Ensifer sp. PDNC004: one gene and its partner. The protein of the gene in region 1 binds, or shares a complex with, the protein of each later gene. Links are inferred from orthologs where the notes say so. Each region holds a gene or a part of one and is shown on either strand. Other genes may lie near its edges. The genes, in order: ccmE and ccmB.

Region 1 (9,137 bases):
GGCTTTGTAAATCAGTGGCTTAAATCATTTAAACGATTGAAAAATCTTTAAATCGATTAATTTTTCGTTTATACACAGCACGCATCGCGCCTGGTCGTCAACAGGTTTAAGTTGCAGCTATTTTTGAAGTAATTTGCGCGCATAGATTGTGGCAAAAGGGTCGGCCGGTTCGCAGTGCTGTGTCTAAGAAGACGACACTGCTGCGGGCGTGATCGGTGCCGTGGTGACGCATTGCCTCGGCAGGGCCGAGGGCCGTGATGGCCGAGCCTTGTTTGAAAGGGCGCCGAACCTGAATCAGTTTCTGAAGTGTTTGAATCACGCTGCGAGCGACATCCGCCAAGCGATTCAAAAGAATCGGCAAAATGGGTGCGCAGCCATGCCGCCCTCGATCGGGAACGGCGCTGTTTAGGTCAGCAAAACGATCCTAGCGAAACATGCTTAACGAAAGCTGACGGTTGGGCTGTTCCGTCTGGTGGCCTTGGGTTCCGGGCCGCGTTCCTTGCGCGATCGCGTCGCTCAAACTGTCGCAGGACGCGGCTATGGCTAGGCAACGGATTGGCCGATGCGGGTTTCCTCCAGGGAAGAATCGCCGCAATCTAAGGTCGGATTTCGGGGGAGGTGATGCGTTTCCCGATAGTGCTTGCCGGTCCGAAAGGCCGACATTCATTTGCCATTCAGCCTCGTTCGTTTATTCCTTCTGCCATGATGCTTCCCAAGTCGAAAGTGCGTTCATGTCTTCACCAGTGATCATAGCCGCGCTTGCTGCAGGCCTCGCCGGCTTCAGCCCGCCAGCGATCAGCGTGCCGTCGGATCTTGTCGTTCGTGTGGCCGGCGATTGCAGTGCGGCTGCCGCGCAGGTCGTGGCCGACACCGGCGGCGAGTTGCTGTCGGCGCAGCCGACGTCCGATGGTCAGTGCGTGATCACCGTGCTTGTTCCCGGCAATGGCGGTAGGCCGAAGAAGGTAACCGTCAAGGTGCCGATGTAGGCTATCCCTGCAGCGCCGTGTGCCGTATCAGGCGTACGAAGGTCGCTGTAGCACTTTGAATGGCTGCGTGTTCTTATCCTTGAATTGGCCAGATTTGGCGACACATGCAGCAGGATGGCCGCGAGAGGAAGTAAAGACGGATGCGCATTCTGATTGTCGAGGACGACGCCAACCTGAACCGGCAGCTCGCCGAGGTGCTGAAGGAGGCCGGCTACGTCGTTGACCAGGCCTATGATGGCGAGGAGGGGCACTATCTCGGCGACGCCGAGCCCTATGATGCCGTGATCCTCGACATCGGCCTGCCGGAGATGGACGGCATCACCGTCCTTGAAAAATGGCGCGGCGACGGCAAGACCATGCCGGTTCTGATCCTGACGGCGCGTGACCGCTGGAGCGACAAGGTGGCCGGCATCGATGCCGGCGCCGACGACTATGTCGCCAAGCCCTTCCACGTCGAAGAAGTTCTCGCCCGCATCCGCGCGCTGATCCGGCGCGCTGCCGGCCATGCGAGCTCGGAGATCGTCTGCGGCCCGGTCCGCCTCGATACCAAGGGCTCCAAGGCAACGGTCGATGGCGTGGCATTGAAGCTGACGTCGCACGAGTTCCGGCTGCTCTCCTATCTCATGCACCACATGGGGCAGGTGGTTTCGCGCACGGAACTGGTCGAGCACATGTACGATCAGGATTTCGATCGCGATTCCAATACGATTGAAGTGTTCATCGGCCGGCTGCGCAAGAAGATCGGCAACGATCTGATCGAAACGGTGCGCGGTCTCGGATACCGTATGCAAGCGCCGGGCAATGGCAATTAGATCGCTCACCGCACGCGTTCTGGTGGTCTCCACCGTCTGGGCGGTGGTGGCGCTCGTCGTGATCGGCGTGGTGATCTCCGAGCTCTATCGCCAGGGCTCCGAGCGCGGCTTCAAGGACCTGCTGCGCGCCCAGCTCTTCAACGTCGTCAACTCGATTTCCGTCAACGAGAGGACGGTGCTGTCGGGGAGCCCGCAGCTTGGCGACCTCCGGTTCTCGCAGCCGCAGACCGGCTGGTACTGGATCGTCGATCCGATCGGCGAGTTCGACACGCCGCCTTTGATCTCGACCTCGCTCGGCAACGGCAAGCTGCCGATCGCCAGCGTCGACGAGGTGCCCTTCGATACCGGCTATGTCCGCTTCTACACCACCAAGGATCCCTTCGGGAACGAGGTCGAGGTCTCCGAGACCGAGGTCGTTCTCGACATCCAGGGCCACACGGCGCGCTTTCGCGTGGCGGGCAACCGCGATGTGCTCGAGGCCGACATCAACCGCTTCACCCGCAACCTGACGATCGCGCTCTCCATCTTCGGTCTTGGTGGGCTTGGCGTGAACGCGCTCACCATCCTCTTCGGTCTTAGGCCTCTCGATGAGGTCCGGCGCTCGATGGAAAAGATCCGCGCCGGCGAAAGCGAACGCTTGGATGGCGCATTCCCGCGCGAGATCCAGCCGCTCGCCAACGAGGTCAACGCCCTGATCGACAGCAACCGCCGCATCGTCGAGCGCGCCCGCATGCAGGTCGGCAATCTCGCCCATTCGCTGAAGACGCCGATCGCGGTGTTGCTGAACGAGGCGCGGGTGCTCGAGGCATCGCACGGCGAGCTGGTGCGCACCCAGGTCGATGCGATGCAGACCCAGGTTCAGTCCTATCTGAGCCGCGCCCGGATCGCGGCGCAGCGTGAGTCCGTGCTGGCGCGGACCGAAGCGCAGCCGGCGCTCGAACGCCTCGTGCGCGTCATGCGCAAGCTCAATCCGGAAAAGCAGGTTCATCTGTCTATCAACCCGCCGGGACTGGTTCTTGCCATGGAGCTGCAGGACGTCGAGGAGACCGTCGGCAACCTGCTCGAAAATGCCGCCCGCCACGCCCGAGCCGAGGTATGGCTGAACGTCAGGCCGGCGCCGAGCGAGGTTCATGCCAAGGAACCAGGACGGCAGTGGATCGTTCTCGATGTCGACGACGATGGGCCGGGGCTCAACCCCGACCAGATCGCCGTGGCGATGAAGCGCGGCAAGCGGCTCGACGAAAGCAAGCCGGGAACCGGGCTCGGTCTTTCGATCGTCAGCGAGATCGTTCGGGAGTACCAGGGCACCATCACCCTGTCGCGGCGGGACGAGGGAGGCTTGCGGGCGGAACTGGTTTTGCCGGCGGCCGTTTAGAGGGTGCGGGAGAAATACGTGGGTCTGGCGTCGCTCGCTTGCGAATCCATCGTGATTTAGGGGTCACACCCGTGCTTGAAAATGTCACACCCGCAGGGCCCGCCGTTGCCTCGGCACGCGGGGAATGCCAAAAGAAAATCAAGGACTAGTCGTCACCGTGCTCGAATGGAACGAGCTTAAGGATGCGACTTCGGATAGGATGATTGAGTGTCGCGGATCATGAGGAACCAGGCAGAAATGACACGGGCTATTGTCGTCGGCGGCAGGATCGTTGTGGTCGCTTCGGCCGTCGCACTGGCCGGATGCGGCACGACGGGCAGCAAGGGTGCGGCCGCCAGCCTCGGCTCGACGGCGACGCGCGGTGCCACCTCGACCAATTACATCGCGGCACTCCAGGGCGGGGTGATCGCGCGTCTTACCGATCTCGACATCGGAGCATCGGACCGCCAGCGGGCCCTGGAGGCGGAGTACCGCGCACTTGAAGCGGCCCCCGGTGGCCAGCCGGTGACCTGGGACGGGCGCGGCGTCAACGGTTCGGTCGTTGCAGCCGCTCCCTATCAGGTCGGGTCGCAGAACTGCCGCCAGTATAGCCACACGGTTACCGTCAAGGGCCAGCCGAAGACGGCGCGGGGCGCTGCCTGCCGCAACCCGGACGGCAGCTGGACGCCGCTGACCTGAGGCCTGGCGGGCCGGGTCTTCCGGATGCGCCCGGGCGGCTCGATCCGCCGTTGCGGCGAAACGCCTCAAATCTCCGTCATAAGGGGTTTTCGTGTTGGAATGGCATGGGGGCCATAGTATTGAGCTTCCATGTTGTTCTGGATCCTCGTCGCCACCCTGACGGCGGCTGTCGCTGCCGTGCTCATCCTGCCGCTGCTGCGGGCAGGGGAAGCCCCGTCGTCTCCCCACAGCCATGACATCGAAGTCTATCGCGACCAGCTCGAGGAGTTGAAGCGCGACCAGGACAGCGGTCTGATCGGCGGCGATGACGCCGAGCTTGCGCGCGCCGAAGTGGCGCGCCGGCTGCTGGCCGTTGGCGAGAGCGACAGCGAAGTGGCGCCGGCTGCTGCGCCGCGTCGCAGTGTCAGCCGTCTGGCCCAGGCCTTCGTGCTGCTCTGTCTTCCGGCCGTCGGGCTCTGTCTTTACTTGCTGACCGGCAGTCCGGGCCTTCCGGCGCAGCCGCTCGCCGCACGCCTGGCCGATCCCAATGGCGACATCAACATCCTGATTGCCAAGGCCGAGAACCACCTGGCGATAAACCCGAACGACGGCGCCGGCTGGGACCTGCTTGCGCCGATCTACATGCGCAACGGCCGCGTCGAAGATGCGGTCGATGCCTATGACCGGGCGATCCGCCTGCTCGGCCCGACGCCGGCACGTCTTGGCGGCTACGCCGAGGCAATGGTCGTGCAGTCCGACGGCGTCGTGACGAGCAAGGCGCAGGACGCGCTGAAGCAGGCGCTCGCGCTCGACCCCAATGACCCGCGCTCGGAATTCTATCTTGCCCTCGGCCTCAAGCAGGAAGGCAAGAACGCGGAAGCACTGACCGCCTTCAACCGGCTGGTCGCGACGTCGCCGGCCGACGCACCCTGGCTGCCGCTCGTCAAACAGCACGTGGCTGAATTGGGGGGCGCCACCAGCGCTGCAGCGCCGGGCAATCCGAGTGCCGATGATGTGGCTGCGGCCCAGAGCATGAGCGCCGGCGATCGCCAGGAAATGATCCGGGGTATGGTCGGCAGCCTCGAAAGCCGGCTGAAGGAAAATCCGGATAATCTCGAAGGCTGGGCGCGACTGATCCGCTCCCATGTTGTCCTTGATCAACGAGACAAGGCGCTGGCCGCGCTAAGGGAGGGCCTGAAAACCTTCCCGGCCGATGGCGACGGCGGCAAGCAGCTGCTGGCGCTGGCGCGTCAGCTCGGGATTGCCACCGACGGAGTAACGCAATGACGCGCAAACAAAAAAGACTGGCGATCATCGGCGGCGGTGTCGGCTTCCTGGTGCTTGCAGCCTTCCTCGTGATGTTCGCCTTCAGCCAGGCGATCGCCTATTTCTATGTGCCGAGCGACCTCGAAAAGGCCAACGTACCGCCGGGAACCCGCATCCGCCTCGGCGGCGTCGTCGAAGCCGGCTCCGTCAAGCGCGGCGACGGCAAGACGGTGACCTTCACCGTCACCGATACGCTGAGTGGCGTGCCGGTCACCTATACCGGTATCTTGCCCGACCTGTTCCGCGAGGGGCAGGGCGTGGTGACGGAGGGAACCTTCGTCGCGGGAAGCTCGGTCTTCGTGGCCGACTCGGTTCTCGCCAAGCATGACGAGACCTATATGCCCAAGGATGTCGCCGACCGTTTGAAGGCGCAGGGTGTCGAGCTCAGCGGGAAGGAAACCATCAAGTGATCATCGAGCTCGGACACTACGCTCTGGTTCTGGCGCTGGCGACTGCGGTCATTCAGGCGGCCCTACCGATCCTCGGCGCACGGCTGAACGATCGCGGCCTGATGGAGCTGGCCTCCAGTGCCGCCGTCGCCTGCTTTCTGCTCGTCGCTTTCGCCTTTACCGTCCTCACCTTCGCCTACGTGACCTCGGACTTCTCCGTCCGCAACGTCTGGGAAAACTCCCATTCGCTGAAGCCGCTGATCTACAAGATCTCGGGCGTCTGGGGGAACCATGAAGGCTCGATGCTGCTTTGGCTGTTGATCCTGACGTTCTTCTCGGCGCTGGTTGCCGCCTTCGGGCGCAACCTGCCTGAGACGCTGAAGGCAAACGTGCTTGCCGTCCAGGCCTGGATCGCGATGGCCTTCGCGCTCTTCATCTTGCTGACGTCCAATCCGTTCGCGCGGTTGATGCCGGCGCCGGGCGAGGGCAAGGACCTGAACCCGATCCTGCAGGATGTCGGTCTCGCCATCCATCCGCCGCTGCTCTATCTCGGTTACGTCGGTTTCTCCGTCTGCTTCTCCTTTGCCATCGCGGCCTTGATTGAGGGCCGGATCGACGCGGCCTGGGCGCGTTGGGTCCGGCCCTGGACGCTTGCCGCCTGGACCTTCCTCACCGCCGGCATTTCGATGGGCTCCTACTGGGCCTATTACGAGCTCGGCTGGGGCGGCTGGTGGTTCTGGGATCCGGTCGAAAACGCCTCCTTCATGCCCTGGCTTGCGGGAACCGCGCTTTTGCACTCCGCGCTGGTCATGGAAAAGCGCGAGGCGCTTAAGATCTGGACGGTGCTTCTCGCGATCATGACCTTCTCGCTGTCGCTGCTCGGCACCTTCCTCGTGCGTTCGGGTGTCCTGACCTCGGTTCACGCCTTTGCGACCGACCCGACCCGCGGCATCTTCATCCTCGCCATTCTCGTCTTCTTCATCGGCGGCGCGTTCACGCTCTTCGCCTTGCGCGCTTCGCATCTGAAGGCCGGCGGTATCTTCGCGCCGATCTCGCGCGAGGGCGCGCTGGTCTTCAACAACCTCATCCTGACGACGGCGACGGCGACGGTCCTGACCGGCACGCTCTATCCGTTGGTGCTCGAAGCACTGACCGGAGACAAGATCTCGGTCGGCCCGCCCTTCTTCAACATGACCTTCGGCCTCTTGATGCTGCCGCTGCTCTTTGCCGTGCCCTTCGGCCCGCTGCTTGCCTGGAAGCGCGGCGACTTTGCCGGCGTTTCGCAGAGGCTCTTCGCAGCGGTCGCCATCGGCCTGCTCTTCGGTGTCGCCTATTATTACTTCATGAACGGCGGGCCGGTTCTTGCACTCTTCGGCATTGCCCTTGGCGTCTACGTGATCGTCGGGTCGTTGACGGACCTGGCGCTGCGCTCCGGCCTCGGCAAGGTCGCAGGCAACGTCGCCTGGCGGCGCTTCTCTGGCCTGCCGCGTTCGGCTTTCGGCACGGCGCTTGCGCATATCGGCCTTGGCGTCACCCTGATCGGCATCGTCGCCGTCACGGCCTTCGAGACCGAAACCGTCGTGGAGATGAAGCCGGGCATGACGGTCGATGCCGGCGGCTACACCCTGCGCTTCGATGGTATGCGCAATGGCAGCGGCCCGAACTATTCCGAGGAGTCCGGCCACTTCACCATCAGCCGCGGCGGTGTTGCTATTGACGAGGTCTGGTCATCGAAGCGCCTCTACCAGGCGCGCCGCATGCCGACGACGGAAGCCGGCATCCGCACCTTCGGCTTGAGCCAGCTCTATGTCTCGCTCGGCGACCAGATCAGCGAAGGCGGTATCGTCGTGCGCATCTGGTGGAAGCCGATGATCCTATGCATCTGGGGTGGCACCCTGTTCATGATGGCGGGCGGCTTCGTCTCCCTGAGTGATCGCCGCCTGCGCGTCGGCGCACCTACCAAGGCCAAGCGACCGAAGACGGTGCCGGTGGGGGCTGCGGAATGAACCGCCTGCTCCTGGCACTCCTGCTTCTGTTCGCGCCTGTCGACTCGGCCTTTGCCGTCAACCCGGATGAGGTGCTTGCCGATCCCGCGCTCGAAGCGCGGGCGCGGGCGATCTCGGCGGAACTGCGCTGCATGGTCTGCCAGAACCAGTCGATCGACGATTCCAACGCCGAGCTTGCCAAGGACCTGCGGGTGCTCGTGCGTGAGCGGCTGGCCAACGGCGACAGCGACACGGCCGTCATCGATTACGTCGTGTCCCGCTATGGCGAATTCGTATTGCTGAAGCCGCGCTTCGAGACGAAGACGCTGATCCTTTGGGGCATGCCGGCGACCCTGCTCCTCGTCGGGGCGATTACGCTTGTTATCGCCTCTCGCCGTCGCGGCGCCCAGGTAAAAGGGACGCCGCTTTCCGAGGACGAGAAGGAAAAGCTGAAGAAGCTGCTTCAGCCTTAACGCGGCGCTCGCCAAACGCGCATCCGTTGCACCGGCCCCGCACTAATCTTTTGATATCGCTGGAGATCCCCTCCAGTGGCGGGCAATGCCGTTCGCGCCAACGCGCAATTCCCGGTAGGCACTTAGCCAAGCCCGAGCCAGCTCTTCACAACATTACCAAAAATTCATTTTCCGGACAGAACTCAGTAAGGTCCCATCCGTTACATCTTTGGTCATCGGCTGTTCCTCCAGTCAGCCAAAACGAATTCCGCCTTCCCTGAGGCGGTTTCGCAACCAGGTTTCGGTGCCGTCTTCGACGGCATCAAGGAAGAGAAAAGGCAAAACGGATGTTTACGACCAAATCCCTGCGTCCCTCCCTCAAGACCGTTCTGAAGACCTCGACCGTCGCCGGCCTTGCCGCCGTCATGCTGACCTCGGGTCTGCCGGCCAGCATCTCGCAATCCTTTGCCGATCCGGTGAAGGTAGAAGCGCCGTCGGTGCCGAGCTTCGCCAACGTCGTCGAGGCCGTTTCGCCGGCGGTCGTTTCGGTCCGCGTCCAGTCGCGTGCCAATCCGGTGTCGGAAGACGGAAGCGGTTTCGACTTCAATTTCAACGGTCGCGGTTTCGATGATCTGCCGGAAGACCATCCGCTGAAGCGTTTCTTCAAGGAATTCGGCCCGCGCGGCGACGACCGTGCCGACCGCGGCCCCGGCCGTCGTGGCCCGAATGGCGAAGGCCGCCTGCGTCCGACCGCTCAGGGCTCCGGCTTCTTCATCTCCGATGACGGTTACCTCGTCACCAACAACCACGTCGTTTCCGATGGCTCGGCCTTCACCGTCATCCTCAACGACGGCACCGAACTCGACGCCAAGCTGGTCGGCAAGGACAGCCGCACGGATCTCGCCGTGCTCAAGGTCGACGACAAGCGCAAGTTCACCTATGTCAGCTGGGCCGACGACAGCAAGGTCCGTGTCGGCGACTGGGTGGTTGCCGTCGGCAATCCCTTCGGTCTCGGCGGTACGGTAACCTCGGGCATCGTCTCGGCGCGTGGCCGCGACATCGGCTCCGGCCCCTATGACGATTACCTGCAGGTCGACGCGGCAGTGAACCGCGGCAACTCGGGTGGCCCGACCTTCAACCTCTCCGGCGAAGTCG
Region 2 (9,112 bases), 1.3 Mb from region 1 along the record:
TTGCCGCCGTTCAAATGGTCGCGGCCATTCAGGATCGCCTGCGGCGTGTAGACGCCGTTGCGACCGAGCATGCGCGCATAGGCATATTGCCGCTCGGTGTTTTCCTTCGATGCCAGCGTGTCGGCCCAGCCGAGATAGTTCCAGTAGTCGACGTGATAGGCGAGCGCCACCACATCGCCTTCGTCGACCAGCGACTTCAGCGCCGCATCCGCCGGCGGACAGGACGAGCAGCCCTGGCTGGTGAACAGTTCGACAACGCCCTTGACCGCCTGTTTCTCCTGCGCCACGACGGGTGTAGTGGCGGCTGCGAGCAGCCCGAGAGCCAGCGCAACAGGACGAATGAAAGAACGGTCTGCGGATGTCATGGCGTCACTTCGTTACCGGCCGTCGGCCTACTCCTTGTGGGGGAGTTCACTACATACGACGCCCCTGCATCAACGGGAAGTCACGTTGGAGTGAGGTGGCAAGTGAGTGCGATCCAGCAGCCGGATCGCGGCAGTTGCACCTCAAAGAAAGAGCCGGGGCGCCTGTCGGCGTCCCGGCTCCAGAGCCTTGTCTGCGCTCGCGCGATTAAGCGGCGAGGTCGCGCAGAACCGTCTGCAGGATGCCGCCGTTGTTGACGTAGGTCACTTCATCGAGCGTATCGATACGGCAGACCAGCGGCACGTCCTTCACGCTGCCGTCGCCATAGGTGACCTTGGCAACGCGCTTTTCGCGCGGCTGTACGTTGGCGAGGTTTTCGATGGTGACGATCTCATCGCCCTTGAGGCCCAGCGATTCCCAGGTCGTGCCTTCCTCGAAGACGAAGGGAATGACGCCCATGCCGACGAGGTTCGAGCGGTGGATACGCTCGAAGGACTGCGCAATGACGGCCTTGACGCCGAGCAGGTTGGTGCCCTTGGCAGCCCAGTCGCGCGACGAGCCGTTGCCGTATTCGACGCCGGCGAAGATGACGAGCGGAACGCCCTCTTCCTTGTACTGCATGGCGGCGTCGTAGATCGACATCTCTTCCTTCGACGGATAGTGGATGGTGTAGCCACCTTCCTTGCCGTTCGGGCCGAGCATGTGGTTGCGGATGCGGATGTTGGCAAACGTGCCGCGCATCATCACCTCATGGTTGCCACGACGCGTACCGTACTGGTTGAAGTCGGCAACGCCGACGCCATGACCGATGAGGTAGGCACCAGCCGGCGAGGCAGCCTTGATCGAACCGGCCGGCGAAATGTGGTCGGTGGTGATCTTGTCGCCGAAGAGACCAAGCACGCGGGCGCCCTTGATGTCGGAGATGCCCGAACCGGACTTGCCCATGCCGACGAAGTAGGGCGGGTTCTGGACGTAGGTCGAACCATCGTCCCAGGCGTAGGTCTGGCCCGGAGGAACCTGAACGGCCTGCCAGTTTTCGTCGCCCTTGAACACGTCGGCGTACTTGGTCGCGTAGAGTTCGCGGGTGACGTACTTGAAGATGAACTCCTGGATTTCCTTGGAGGTCGGCCAGATGTCCTTGAGGAAGACCGGCTTGCCGTCCTTGTCTTCGCCGAGCGGCTCGCTGGTCAGGTCCTTCTGGACGGAACCTGCAAGCGCGTAGGCGACGACGAGCGGCGGCGAGGCGAGGTAGTTCGCCTGGACGTCCGGCGAGATACGGCCTTCGAAGTTACGGTTGCCCGAGAGAACGCCGGCGGCGATCAGGCCCTTGTCGTTGATCGTCTTCGAGATCGGCGCCGGCAGCGGGCCGGAGTTGCCGATGCAGGTCGTGCAGCCGAAGCCGACGAGGTTGAAGCCGAGCGCGTCGAGGTCCTTCTGCAGGCCAGACTTGGCGAGGTATTCGCCGACGACCTGCGATCCCGGTGCGAGCGAGGTTTTGACCCACGGCTTGGACTTCAGGCCCTTGGCGACCGCGTTGCGGGCGAGAAGGCCGGCAGCGATCAGGACCGACGGGTTGGAGGTGTTGGTGCACGACGTGATCGCAGCGATGGCAACGTCGCCATGGCCGAGATCGAAATCGGTGCCTTCGACGGCGTAGCGGTTCGAAAGCTGGCCCGGCTTCTTGTAGTCGCCTTCAAGTGCGGTGGCGAAGCCCGAGGCGATGTTTTCGAGCGGGATGCGGCCTTCCGGACGCTTAGGACCAGCCATGGCCGGAACGACGTCGCCGAGGTCGAGTTCGAGCGTGTCGGTGAAGACGAGCTCGGAACCGTCACCGTCGCGCCACATGCCCTGCGCCTTGGAATAGGCTTCGACGAGAGCGATGCGGCTCTCTTCGCGGCCGGACATGGTGAGGTAGTTGATGGTTTCGCTGTCGACCGGGAAGAAGCCGCAGGTCGCGCCGTATTCCGGGCCCATGTTGCCGATGGTGGCGCGGTCGGCGAGCGTCATGTTGTCGAGGCCCGGGCCGAAGAATTCGACGAACTTCGAGACAACGCCCTTCTTGCGCAGCATCTGGACGACCATGAGCACGAGGTCGGTCGCGGTAACGCCTTCCTTGAGCTTGCCGGTCAGCTTGAAGCCGATGACCTCGGGCAGAAGCATGGAGACCGGCTGGCCGAGCATCGCGGCTTCCGCCTCGATACCGCCGACGCCCCAGCCGAGAACGCCGAGACCGTTGATCATGGTGGTGTGGCTGTCGGTGCCGACGCAGGTATCCGGGTAGGCGGTGATCTCGCCATCTTCTTCACGGGTCCAGACGGTCTGGCCCAGATACTCCAGATTGACCTGGTGACAGATGCCGGTGCCCGGAGGCACGACGCGGAAGTTCTTGAATGCCTGCTGGCCCCACTTCAGGAAGCGGTAGCGCTCGCCGTTGCGCTCGTATTCGAGTTCGACGTTGCGGGCAAAGGCGTTCGGCGTGCCGAATTCGTCGACGATGACCGAGTGGTCGATGACGAGGTCGACGGGAACGAGCGGGTTGATCTTCTCCGGGTCGCCGCCGAGCGAGACCATGGCGTCGCGCATCGCGGCGAGGTCGACGACGGCCGGAACGCCGGTGAAGTCCTGCATCAGCACGCGGGCCGGACGGTAGGCGATCTCGTTTTCAGCCGTGCCCTTGTCGTTGAGCCAGGCGGCAATGTTCTCGATGTCCTTCTTGGTGACGGAGCGGCCATCTTCGTTGCGCAGCAGGTTCTCGAGCAGAACCTTCATCGAGTAGGGAAGCTTGGATACGCCGGCGAGACCGTTCGCCTCAGCCTTGGGCAGGCTGTAATAGACGTAGTCCACACCGTTGACGGTGAGCGTGGAGCGACAATTGAAGCTATCTAGGGACTTGGACACTGGATAATACCCCGTTCCGTCTGATCGCCAAAAACTGACGTACGAACGCCCGAGCGCCTGTGAAGCGCGAATTGGGATGCGGGTGCGGCCATTTCCGCTGTCCGTACGTGGAAAATCATTCCATGTTCGGCGCTAGGATGAAATTCACGCCGACCGCTGGCGTGTTGGCCGCCTTATAGATAATTTCTCCAAAACGTGCCAGAGCAACGAAGGTCGAAAGGGGACTTTTTTTGCCCTGCGACAAAGAGAGTGAAGGGAAGCTGATAGTTCATGCGCCTCATGGCTGAAGGGTTGAGCGCGAAGCGCGGTGAGGATCTGATTTTTAACGATATTTCCTTTGTTCTCGGCGCCTTCGAAGCCCTTGTCGTGACAGGCCCGAACGGGTCGGGAAAGTCGACTTTGCTGCGGGTTCTGGCGGGGTTGTTGAGGCCCGAAAGCGGGCATCTGAAACTTGAGAATGCCCCCCCGGAAATAGCCCATCCATCCGAGATCAGCCACTATCTCGGACACCGCAACGCGATGAAGCGCGAACTGACCGTCGCGGAAAATCTCTCCTTCTGGCGGGACTTCATGGGTGATTCACCAGGAGGGAAGGGCGCGACGCTCACCGAGGCCGTCGAAGCGGTCGGCTTGCCGGATATCGCTCATCTGCCCTTCGGCTATCTCTCGGCCGGACAGCAGCGGCGCATGGCGATGGCGAAGCTGCTCATTGCCTATCGGCCGATCTGGATCCTCGACGAGCCGACAGCAGCCCTTGACGCCGGCGCCGACCGGCTGTTTGCCGACCTGGTGAAGGCGCATCTTGGCAAGGGCGGCATCGTCATTGCGGCGACCCACCAGCCGCTCGGGCTCGACCGCACGAAGGAACTGCACATGACGGGGTTCGAGCATCTGGCGGGAGACCACTGGCATGATGCATAGGGACGCGATGCCTGGACGCCCATTGCCGGAAAACGCGCCCGTGCCCAGCCGGACACTGCCGCTATGATCGCGCTCTTCTTCCGCGATCTCAAGCTGTCGATCCGCGCCGGCGGCGGGGCGATGATCGGCGTGCTCTTTTTCATGACGGTGGTGGCGGTCATTCCCTTCGGCGTCGGTCCGGACCTGAACCTGCTTTCGCGCATCGGACCCGCCATTCTCTGGATTGGGGCGCTGCTCGCCTCGCTGCTCGGACTCGACCGGCTGTTCCAGGCCGAGCGCGACGACGGCTCGCTCGACCTGATGCTGATGCAGGAAACGCCGCTGCTTGCCACCGTCTTCGTCAAATGCGCGGCCCATTGGGCGGCGACCGGCCTGCCGCTGGTGATCGCCTCGCCGTTGCTCGGGCTCTTCATGAACATGAGCGAGATCGCCATCGGCGCCACCATGCTGACGCTTCTGATCGGCACGCCGGCGATCACCTTCATCGGTGCAGTGGGTGCTGCCGTTGCCGTGTCGCTGCCGCGTGGGGGGCTGCTGGTATCGATCCTGGTGCTGCCGCTGGCGATCCCGGTGCTGATCTTCGGTGTCAGCGCCGTCTATGCGGCGATCGAGGATCCGGCCCCGTTCCTGCCGCCATTGATGATCCTTGCGGCGATCACCCTGTTCTTCGCCGTCATCGGCCCGGTCGCCGCCGCTGCCGCCCTTCGGCACGCGTCCGATTGACGCAATCGCGCCAGAACGGGCGAAAGTGTTTGCGGCGTTCCCATGGATTTGGCGCTAAACTGTTCAGATCGAACACATTTATGGTCCGCGCTCCAACTCGATCGTGATCGGGCGATTGACGCGGATCAATTGCAGCCGGGCGCCTTAAGCGTTAAAGAGCCAACATGAGCGAAAACAGCCTGGCCATCCGCAAATTCAGCGATCTCGCCAACCCGACGCGGTTCCTGGCGCTGGCCGACCGTCTGCTGCCCTGGCTCGCCGGGCTGACGGCGCTGTTCTTCGTTGCCGGCCTCTGGCTTTCCTTCACGACGGAAGGCGACTACCAGCAGGGCGAGACGGTGCGCATCATGTATGTGCACGTGCCGGCCGCCTGGCTGTCGATGATGTGTTATTCGGTGATGGCGCTCGCCGCCCTCGGTACGCTCGTCTGGCGCCATCCGCTTGCCGACGTCTCCTCGCGCGCAGCAGCGCCGATCGGTGCCTGTTTCACCTTCCTGGCGCTCGTCACCGGCTCGCTCTGGGGCAAGCCGATGTGGGGCACCTGGTGGGTCTGGGACGCGCGGCTGACCTCGGTCTTCGTGCTGTTTCTCATGTATCTCGGGTTGATGGCGCTCAACCGCGCGATCGACGATCCCGCCCGGTCCTCCAAGGTTTCGGCCATTCTGGTCCTGGTCGGCTTCGTCAACATCCCGATCATCAAGTTCTCGGTCGAATGGTGGAACACGCTGCACCAGCCGGCGAGCGTCATGCGGCTCGACGGGCCGACGATCGATCCGGAGTTCCTGCGACCGCTGATCGTGATGGCGATCGCATTTACGCTGCTGTTCTTCACGCTGCACATCGCCGCCATGCGCAACGAGATCCTGCGCCGGCGCGTGATCGCGCTGAGGCGGCTTGCCGCGCGTGCGGCCGGCCGGGGAGCCCGCACGAAATGATGAGCCACGCCGCCTACGTCTTTACGAGCTACGGGATTGCGACGCTGACGGTGCTCGGGCTGATCGCCTGGGTCGTCCTCGACGGTCGCGCCCGCCGTCGCGAACTGGCTGAACTCGAGGCTTCCGGCATTCGCCGACGCTCGGCCGGTCAGGGCCCGGGAGAAACGCCATGAGAAACATCCCCGCTCCGCGCGGAGAGGAGCGCAAGCCCGGGCCGATGCGCTTCGTGCTGGCGGCGTTGCCGCTGATCATCTTCGCCGGGCTTGCAGCGATCTTCTGGAGCCAGCTCAACTCCGGCAAGGACGTGAGCGAAATCCCCTCGGCGCTGATCGGCACCAAGGCCCCGAAGCTCGACATGCCGGTGCTCGAAGGCGCGACCCGTGACGGCCAGCCGATGCCGGCTTTGACCGATCAGGCGATCAAGGGCAAGCTGACGCTCGTCAACGTCTGGGCCTCCTGGTGTGTGCCGTGCCGGCAGGAGCACCCCTTTATCCTGGAACTGTCGAAGGATCCGCGGCTGACCGTCGTCGGCATCAACTACAAGGACCAGAACGAAAACGCGCTCAGGTTCCTCGGTGAGCTCGGCAATCCCTTCTCAGCCATCGGCGTCGATCCGCGCGGCAAGGCGGCGATCGACTGGGGCGTCTACGGTATTCCGGAGTCCTATCTCGTCGGCGCTGACGGCACGATCCTCTACAAGCGCGTCGGCCCGTTCGACGAAAACAGCGTGAAAACCGGTCTGCTGCCGGCGATCGAGAAGGCGACTGCGGGTTCGTAACCGCTCCCGGCATTGGCTCTTGATTCGGACGGTGAGGGTATTGTTCCTCATCCGCCTGCCGGCATCTTCTCCCCGCTTGTAAGCAAAAGGTCGGGGCGCGGAATGAGAGGCAAATCATCCGCGCGGATGTGGGCCGCAACGCCGCCGGGCGAACTCGGCTAGATCCCTGCCTGCCAATCCCGGACCGCATCCAACGGCCAGACGAGCATCAGCACGTTGAGCGTGAGGTTGTCTCGGATCAGCCAGCCGGTGAAGAGCTCGAAGACGATGGCGACCGTCACGGTCAGCCAGACCGGCATGCGGGCGGCAAACAGGAAGCCGGCCGCCATGGCCAGCGTATCCATCGTCGAATTCAGGATGCTGTCGCCGAAATAGTCGAGCGAGATCGTTGCCGAGCGGTAGCGGTTGATCACCATCGGCGTGTTTTCGGCGATCTCCCAGGCGGATTCGATCACGGTCCCAAGGAAGAGTTTTGCCGTCAGCGGCCTGCCGCGCAGGAGCAGATGGCCGAGGCCGTAGAACAGGAAGCCGTGGATGATGTGCGACGGCGTGTACCAGTCGGCGATGTGCTGAGAGTTGCCGCTGGATTTGGCGACCGGCTCGAACAGTTTGACGTAGCCGCATTCGCAGATCCAGAGACGACCCATCAGATGCTGGGTGATGATCTGGATGACGAGAACAGCAAGACAGGCGGCGAGCCAGAGGAGTGCGTGCCGATTGCGGCTGTCATTCTCCTCGAGCATCGTGCTCACTCGGCGTTCTCCTGGTCAAGCGAGTGCTTCATGATCAGCGGCATCTGGGCGAGCGTGAACAGAATGGTGATCGGCATCGTGCCCCAGACCTTGAAGGCGACCCAGAAATCGGTCGAGAACGAGCGCCAGACCACTTCGTTGAGCACAGCCAGGAACAGGAAGAACACGCCCCAGCGCAGCGTCAGCTTGCGCCAGCCGGCCTCGTCGAGCTTGAAGGCGGAGTGGAAGACGTAGCCGAGCAGCGACTTGCCGAACAGCAGGCCGCCGAGCAGGATCGCGCCGAACAGCGTGTTGACGATCGTCGGCTTCATCTTGATGAAGGTGTCGTTCTGCAGCCAGAGCGTCAGCGCGCCGAAGACGAAGACGACGATGCCCGAAATCAGCGGCATCATCGGCAGGGTGCGGGTCAGCACCCAGGAGACGGCAAGCGCGATCGCGGTCGCGGCCATGAAGAGGCCGGTGGCGATGAAGATCGGACCGCCGAGCTCGGCAAGCGCCGGAAAATGCCCGGCCAGCCATTCGCCGCGCGAGTTGGCAAAGAAGAAGACCATCAGCGGCCCAAGCTCCAGCACCATCTTGAGCAAGGGGCTGACTTCCTTCTGCGGCTTGGAAGCCTCGATCGACGACATCTGGGGGTCCTGTTTCTGCATGTACCTGCTGCTCATAACACCAGCTTTGCGGCAAAACCATATCAAGGCAACGGGCCGGCGCAACTACGCGCGGGCCCGATCGCCCCGTCAGGCGGCAACGCCGGCGATCGCCTCGGCAAAATCCTTGGCTTCGAAGGGTTCGAGATCGTCGATGCCTTCGCCGACACCGATGAAATAGACCGGCAGCTTGTGCTTGGCAGAGATGGCCACGAGGATGCCGCCGCGCGCCGTGCCGTCCAGCTTGGTCATGATCAGTCCACTGACGCCGGCGACGTTGCGGAAGATCTCGACCTGCTGCAGCGCGTTCTGGCCGGTGGTGGCGTCGAGCGTCTGCAGCACGGTGTGCGGCGCATCCGGATCGAGCTTGCCGAGCACGCGCACGATCTTTTCGAGTTCGGCCATCAGCTCCGCCTTGTTCTGCAGGCGGCCGGCCGTGTCGATGATCAGCACGTCGGACTTCTTCTCGCGCGCCTGCTGGAAGGCTTCATAGGCGAGGCCAGCGGCGTCGGCGCCGAGTTTGGAGGAAACGATTTCGGAGTTGGTGCGCTCGGCCCAGATCTTCAGCTGCTCGATCGCGGCGGCCCGGAAGGTGTCGCCGGCGGCGAGCATGACCTTCAGGCCCGCGCCGGAAAGCTTGGCGGCGAGCTTGCCGATCGTCGTGGTCTTGCCGGTGCCGTTGACGCCGACCACAAGGATGACGTGCGGCTTGTGGCTGAGATCGAGTTCCAGCGGCTTGGCGACGGGCGAAAGCACCTTGGTGATCTCGCCGGCCATGATGCGCGAAACGTCCTCGCCCGAGACATCCTTGCCGTAGCGTTCCGAGGCGAGCGTGTCGGTGATGCGCATCGCGGTTTCGACGCCGAGGTCGGCCTGGATCAGCAGGTCTTCGAGGTCCTGCAACGTCGCTTCGTCGAGCTTGCGCTTGGTGAACAGGCTGGCGATCTGGCCGGTCAGTTGCGACGAGGTGCGCGCAAGGCCGCGGCGCAGGCGCTGGTACCAGCTGAGCTTTTCCTTCGGCGCGGCGACGGGTTCTTCCTTGGGCTTGCGCTCGCTGGCCGAGAAGCCTTTGGGGAGAGCGGAGGCGGCAGTGGG

The links.
Region 2: the proteins of ccmE (region 1) and ccmB are in contact, whole or in part, in a solved structure (PDB 8CE8), measured with the Escherichia coli proteins. The link is inferred for Ensifer sp. PDNC004 from one-to-one orthologs.

What each region holds. Positions count from the first base shown.
Region 1 is NZ_CP070353.1:1,770,001-1,779,137, reverse strand. The notes cover bases 3,875-6,839. They hold ccmE (cytochrome c maturation protein CcmE), read left to right. Parts: upstream 3,875-5,113; coding sequence 5,114-5,566; downstream 5,567-6,839. Other genes in these bases: JVX98_RS16845 (heme lyase CcmF/NrfE family subunit), read left to right, coding at 5,563-6,839; ccmI (c-type cytochrome biogenesis protein CcmI), read left to right, coding at 3,981-5,117. In the rest of the region: JVX98_RS16875 (hypothetical protein), read left to right, coding at 732-986; two-component system response regulator FeuP, read left to right, coding at 1,127-1,798; JVX98_RS16865 (HAMP domain-containing sensor histidine kinase), read left to right, coding at 1,788-3,173; JVX98_RS16860 (hypothetical protein), read left to right, coding at 3,411-3,851; more of JVX98_RS16845, read left to right, coding at 6,840-7,551; JVX98_RS16840 (cytochrome c-type biogenesis protein), read left to right, coding at 7,548-8,003; JVX98_RS16835 (Do family serine endopeptidase), read left to right, coding at 8,330-9,137. UniProt on the Escherichia coli protein: Heme chaperone required for the biogenesis of c-type cytochromes. Transiently binds heme delivered by CcmC and transfers the heme to apo-cytochromes in a process facilitated by CcmF and CcmH.
Region 2 is NZ_CP070353.1:3,070,790-3,079,901, forward strand. Bases 3,136-6,075 are described here. They hold ccmB (heme exporter protein CcmB), read left to right. Parts: upstream 3,136-4,245; coding sequence 4,246-4,905; downstream 4,906-6,075. Other genes in these bases: acnA (aconitate hydratase AcnA), read right to left, coding at 3,136-3,261; ccmA (heme ABC exporter ATP-binding protein CcmA), read left to right, coding at 3,532-4,182; JVX98_RS23130 (heme ABC transporter permease), read left to right, coding at 5,070-5,840; ccmD (heme exporter protein CcmD), read left to right, coding at 5,837-6,013; JVX98_RS23140 (DsbE family thiol:disulfide interchange protein), read left to right, coding at 6,010-6,075. Outside these bases: JVX98_RS23110 (thioredoxin family protein), read right to left, coding at 1-365; more of acnA, read right to left, coding at 571-3,135; more of JVX98_RS23140, read left to right, coding at 6,076-6,618; JVX98_RS23145 (DUF2585 domain-containing protein), read right to left, coding at 6,777-7,361; JVX98_RS23150 (septation protein A), read right to left, coding at 7,367-7,999; signal recognition particle-docking protein FtsY, read right to left, coding at 8,108-9,112. UniProt on the Escherichia coli protein: Required for the export of heme to the periplasm for the biogenesis of c-type cytochromes.